Linked DNA regions of Panacibacter ginsenosidivorans. The protein of the gene in region 2 interacts with the protein of the main gene of each other region in a pairwise test. Links are inferred from orthologs where the notes say so. Each region holds a gene or a part of one and is shown on either strand. Other genes may lie near its edges.

Region 1 (3,072 bases), 3.6 Mb from region 2 along the record:
GCTAAAACTTCATCTGGCTGCAATTGTTGATTTAAGGAAACAAAACCCACCTGCGGATTGAAATAATATTCAGTCGGCTCAAGCTTACGTGCAAATGTCTTTTCGTAGTCATTCACAGGTGTTAACCCTTTACCTAATAAAATGGTATTGATTAACGCGGGGTTTCTGTTCGCATCACTGCCCGCCAAGAATGAATAAAGATCATTGGCGCCGTTTGCAGGTTTATCATTTGTTGTAAGAGAATGTATGTTTGGATTGTATGGCTCAGTTTCTCCCAGGTCCATCAGACCGACAATATTGCGTGTATTTGTCGTTGCCCCATTTCGATTGGTTACCCAAACTTCCAACCTTAATATTTGCACCTGGCTGTTTACGTAAGGCAGATTCTTCATCGTTTTATCATAATTTTTCATGAAGTACTGCCCCATCAAAAAGTGCTTATTCTCGTCGTAATCATCCAGCTTCTTATTAATAACCTGGTTAAGGCCGCCACCCTGTAATGTTAATGATTGTCTTTGGGAGCGCTGGTTTGCAAGAGCAGCTGTTATGAACAGTTTTCCAAATTGTAATTGGGTTTTAATGCCAAACAAACTCTGCACACTTGCCATTAAACTTCCTTTCGCCTGAAAAGAGATATTACCCGCTTCAACAGATTTAATTATCTCATCATCTTTTCCTTTATAATCAAGTTTCAACTGGTTCTCAAAATCGAAATTGGCAAGTGTATTATAACTTATAGGTAGTTTAAGTTTATCGCCAATATTGCCCATGATGTTTACATTGGCATTCATATTAAAGTCAAAACCACCATTCTTTCTCGCAGCTTCCGGCAATGTAGGATTCTTTACGTTTTGACCCTGGTAACCAGCAGTAAGGTCTACATTTCCTTCAGGTTTAATTTCAACTTTTAAACCATTTGGTCCTACTCCAAATATCCTGTCAAATAACTGCGGATAAACCCTGGGCTTAGGTCTTTGTATTTTCCGGTTAAGATCAAATACTGTACGGGAGCGTTCATTAAAATAATCATCTTCTGCTATCTGTGATTGCAACTTTAAAAATTCATCAAACGTAAGTGCAGATCTTCGATACACTGTATTGCCAATTTTTTCTACAATGAAGTATTGTTTGGTGGCAGGATCATATTCAATATCCTGCTTTATAATCGAAGTGTCTTTTATGTCAAATGGGTTATTATAACGCCACGTAAACCTATCACCACGCCTGTCTTTGATAGGAAAACGAAGCGAGTCTGTTTTTTGTGCATATACACCATTATGAAATGCACAGTAAAAAACAGCAACTACAGTAATAAGAATAAATTGGAGATAGCGAGTCAATTTCAGTAGCTCTGGTTAGGTAAAAGTTTCTCTTATAGGTTCTATAGATTTTTTAAAGCTTGTTTTATAATATCTTCCAAAGAAAGTGTTTCTTTAGCAGAATCTGAAACTTTTTTTACTGCTGATTCTGCCATCGCTCTAGCTATTCCCAGGCCTGTTAAAGCAGTTACAGCATCTCTTTCCGTTGAGGGAAAAACGATATTAGAGTTAACACCGGTTTCTAGAGAGATTTTCGCCAGTTTATCCCTGAGTTCAACAATTATTCTTTCAGCAGTTTTTTTCCCTATTCCTTTAACGCTTTCCAATTGTTTTGTATTGCCCTGCACAATTCCTTTTATGATCTCATCCGGCTGTAAACCACTCAGCATCATTCTTGCCGTAGATGCGCCAACACCCGAAACGCTGATCAGTTGCAAAAAAAGATCTTTTTCTCCCTGTGTGGCAAAACCAAAAAGCGTTTGGCCATTCTCTGTAATATGCAGGTAAGTATGTAACTGTCCTTCTTCTTTATTGCTAATTGAGGAATAGGTATGCAGGCTTATCTGCAGTTCATATCCTACCCCATTTACATCCACGATTATCTGCGATGGCGTTTTACGTGCAAATTTTCCTCTTACAAATGCAATCATAAAAATTGTTCAAATAGGTTTACTATAAAATAACCCGGTTAAGATAAAATGATTTTTTTAGATAAAAGCCAATAGATTTTTACTACACTTTTAAAGTCAAATTTATTTAGATGCCAGTTTTAATTCTATTGGTTTTATTGCTGCACCGCACACTTCAACTGCGATGATTTTTTGAAGTCACTGCCTGCAAATCTAAACATCGCAATTATTGATCAAAAGATGAAAGGATTGCGACGCAAGAAAAGATGCCATGAAAACATACTGTTGGTATTAATGAAATCTATATTAAACTAAAAAGACTTGCAGGTTAACGCAAAAAATATTGCGGTGCTGGTATCTGTTACCAATATAAAAGCATCTCAGAAAGGGGAATACTGTACGGGTGCCTGAATAGCGCTTAATATACTAAATATTAAACGGTACAAAATGGAGAGATAAAAAATACACAGCCATTTTATCCTATTGTAAGCAGCTACGACTTTCAATACTATTTTTTATACAGACTGCAGTATTTCATAGCCTCGCCTGTTGCGTCGCAATCACTTCATCTTTCAGATCAATGATGAAGCCACTGTATGCTTTAACTAATTATTCCCCTTTTACTTCTTCAACATTTACATAATAATTCTTCTCAATAAAAGATGTATCAAAAAGAATTTTGTTTTCCTTCGTCAATTCAATTTTTTTCCATTCTTTAGTGGGGGAGAGGCGAAGTTTTTGTGGGTCTTTATTTAAAACCAATTGCAAATTAAAGCCGGTGATACAATTATCCCATTTATAAAAAAGGTACTTATTATCTTTGGCATAATAATAGTTCAAAACAGGTATTTGCGTATTGCGTAAATACTGATCAAAGACTTTACTGAAATTAATACCTGATTGATTACTGATATAATTTTCTACCTGGGCCGTGGTTACTGTTTGATGATAATATGTTTTATTTAATCCCCTAAGTATCTGTCTCCATTTTGCATCGTTATCAATTGCATGACGAATAGTTTGCAAAAGATTACCTCCTTTATAATACATATCGCCGCTGCCTTCTTTGTTTACGCCATAAGGCCCAATAATGTTTGTTTCATTACGAATACGTTTACGTGTTC
Region 2 (3,100 bases):
TCTGTAATTCTTTACTTTCAGCCATTCTATTTTTAATAATTGCAACATGCGTTTTATTTGTTGGTAAGTTCAAGGAATTTTGTTTCAAGACTTTTCTTTTTCAATTGGAGGTGATTCAACACAACACCATTATTAAAGCAATGTGTGTTAATCGTTTCAAGATTGGCTGTACCAGTTTCAAAAAATAACTGCAGGTAATTTTTTTGCTTTTTTATCTCTTTATATCCGTTCATTGAAGACAATACATTTTCAAGCAACTGCATATTTGTTGCACCAACTTCCACGATGTCTTCATTCACCAATACTTCATCTACATTGCCCGCAGTAATAAGATTGCCAAATTTTAAAATGGCAACATGCGTACAAACTTTTTCCACTTCATCCAACATATGACTTGCCATAATAATCGTCTTACCTTCTTTAGCAAGATTTTTTATCAGCTCTCTTATCTCCGCAATACCAACAGGGTCAAGGCCATTTGTAGGCTCATCAAATACCAGCACTTCTGGATCTCCCAGCAAGCAGGATGCAATAGCCAACCTTTGTTTCATGCCCAAAGAATACGTGCTGAACTTGCTGGCTCTTCGCTCATACAAATTCACTTTCTGCAATACACTATCTATTTGTTCAAAACCTTTTCCTTTTATCTCTGCAGCAATGCGCAGGTTTCTTTCAGCAGATAAGTAATGATAAAAATTTGGCGTCTCCAGCAGTGTGCCAATGCGCCTGCGCATAGCTGCAGTTGGCGGCTGTCCCATAAAAGTAAAAGTTCCCGCACTTGCTTTAAGAATATCCATCACAATGCCCAGCATGGTTGTTTTGCCGCTGCCGTTCGGACCGAGTATGCCAAACACGCTTCCTTCCGGTACTGAAAACGAAACGTTGTTCAATGCACAAATGCGGCCATAATATTTTGTAATGCCATTCAGCGTTAATACGTCCACTGTAAAAATTTTACGAAAATTACTGCATTATCACACATGCATTATTATTCTTTTTAAAAGGCATAATCGTAATTATAAAAGGAAATTTTTGTATGTAGCAGGCTTTTAGTTCTTTGGGTATCGCCTGTTGTGTCACTCACTTGTGCGTTCGGATCGTGAATCGTCAATGGTGAATGGTCAATAAATTGCACAATGGTTTTATTCATCATTGACCACTCACCATTCACCAGTACAAGAGTGCGACGCAACAGAAACCTGAAGTTTATTCTTGGCCTGGTTCAAAATAATTCTTACTACTCATTCATGATTCATGATTGACCGTCGATTTTCGTTAAGTACATTTGTATGTTATTGTTATGGCAATCTCTAAAAGCAATATTATTCTTGGCATAGATCCCGGTACAGTGGTAATGGGCTATGCTATTATTGAAGTAAATGGCAGTGTTATAAAGATCCTTTGTATGGATGTATTAAAGCTTGGCTCGGTAAAAGATATTTATGAGCGACTTGAAATGATACATACTAAAGTAAATTTGTTAATTACGCAATACAAGCCACACACATTTGCTATTGAAGCGCCTTTCTTTGGTAAGAATGTACAAAGCATGCTAAAGCTTGGAAGAGCGCAGGGCGTGGCTATTGCAGCAGCAATGCAGGGAAGAATAAATGTTACGGAGTATTCACCAAAAAAAGTGAAGCAATCGATTACCGGTAATGGTAATGCAGCAAAGGAACAGGTTTGGAAAATGTTGCAGCAAACTTTGAGTATTGAGGAAAGGCCGCAATACTTTGATGCGACGGATGCGCTTGCGGTTGCGCTGTGTCATCATTATCAAACCTCATCCCCGATAGGTAAGCTTACAAAGAGTTTTAAAGGTTGGGAAGATTTTATTTCCAGGAACCAGGAGCGCATCCTCAAAAAATAATTTGTATGCAACAGCAACGCTTAAAAAAGATAAGAATACTTGTAGTGTTCTTTATTATTGTACTTGCATTAAGTGGTATTACTGCATTTCCTGTTTATACTGAACTAAGTTTTCTTCAGCAACATGGCTATATGAATAATGACCAGTTTTTTGGCCCATGGTTGAATAAAGTTAATGGTGTTATTGATACTTATGGAAAGTATCCTTTTTTATTTTATGGGTATGATTGGTTAGCTTTTGCACATCTTGTAATTGCAGCACTATTTTATGGTGTTTATAAAAACCCTGTGAGAAATAAATTTATTCTGAGTTGGGGAATGTTTTGTTGTGTAAGTATCATTCCACTTGCATTTATTTGTGGAAATATAAGAGGTATTCCAATCTATCATATACTGATTGATTGCAGCTTTGGTGTTATTGGAATTATACCATTGTATGTTTGCAGAAGATATGTTCTGCAGTTGGAAGCTTTGCAAAAGCAACAGTCTACAGCATTGCAGACATAATTCTTTCCTGTATTTCTTTTAATTCATCAGGAGATAATTTCAATTTCTTTCTTGTAAAGTTGAGGTCATCGGAAGAGTTGATAGGAAGCAAGTGCATATGTGCATGAGGCACTTCAAGACCGATGACTTCTATACCGCAACGATCGCAATGAAAACTTTTTTCAATTGCTTTTGCAATTGGCTTTGCAAACAACAACATTTCACTTAAGTAATCATCGGGCATATCGAAGAACTTATCTGCTTCTATTTTTGGAACTACCAATACATGCCCTCTTACCAGTGGAAAAATATCTAAGAAAGCATAAAATTTTTCATTCTCTGTAATTCTGTAAGAGGGAATTTCTCCGGCGATAATTTTTGAAAAGATGGTCATACTATTGCGGATTGATGATTTCTGCCTGCAGATTTAGGAATAATTACTCAAATAAAAAAAGCTTCTCAAAACGATTGTGTTTTGAGAAGCTTTTAATTTAAATTTTTACTTGCTAATTCTTCCCGCAACTGATAAGTCCTGCACTTTCAGAAGTGAAATCTACTTTGCTAAGTGAGATCATGATAATATGATCATTACCTTCTTTTATTTTAACAGTACAATCTGGTTTTAAGTTTTTGAATACTTGTATTGTATTGGTTACAGGCCACTTTATTTCAATGCTTTCTACTATCGAAGCTTGCCCAATGCCTATATGTTGTATCAAAGGATTTGAGCCAAAACTACCACCTG

What was found.
Region 1: the proteins of ruvC (region 2) and ruvA interact in binary tests that used the Escherichia coli proteins (3 or more experiments, as listed by UniProt). The link is inferred for Panacibacter ginsenosidivorans from one-to-one orthologs.

What each region holds. Positions count from the first base shown.
Region 1 is NZ_CP042435.1:389,324-392,395, reverse strand. The notes cover bases 176-3,007. They hold ruvA (Holliday junction branch migration protein RuvA), read right to left. Parts: upstream 1,970-3,007; coding sequence 1,382-1,969; downstream 176-1,381. Other genes in these bases: FRZ67_RS01560 (M1 family metallopeptidase), read right to left, coding at 2,558-3,007; sov (T9SS outer membrane translocon Sov/SprA), read right to left, coding at 176-1,340. In the rest of the region: more of sov, read right to left, coding at 1-175; more of FRZ67_RS01560, read right to left, coding at 3,008-3,072. UniProt on the Escherichia coli protein: The RuvA-RuvB-RuvC complex processes Holliday junction (HJ) DNA during genetic recombination and DNA repair.
Region 2 is NZ_CP042435.1:3,947,865-3,950,964, forward strand. What follows is about bases 226-3,085. They hold ruvC (crossover junction endodeoxyribonuclease RuvC), read left to right. Parts: upstream 226-1,300; coding sequence 1,301-1,870; downstream 1,871-3,085. Other genes in these bases: FRZ67_RS16555 (ATP-binding cassette domain-containing protein), read right to left, coding at 226-944; FRZ67_RS23445 (hypothetical protein), read right to left, coding at 998-1,192; FRZ67_RS16565 (hypothetical protein), read left to right, coding at 1,876-2,376; FRZ67_RS16570 (HIT family protein), read right to left, coding at 2,357-2,749; FRZ67_RS16575 (CRTAC1 family protein), read right to left, coding at 2,862-3,085. Also shown: FRZ67_RS16550 (ABC transporter permease), read right to left, coding at 1-48; more of FRZ67_RS16555, read right to left, coding at 54-225; more of FRZ67_RS16575, read right to left, coding at 3,086-3,100.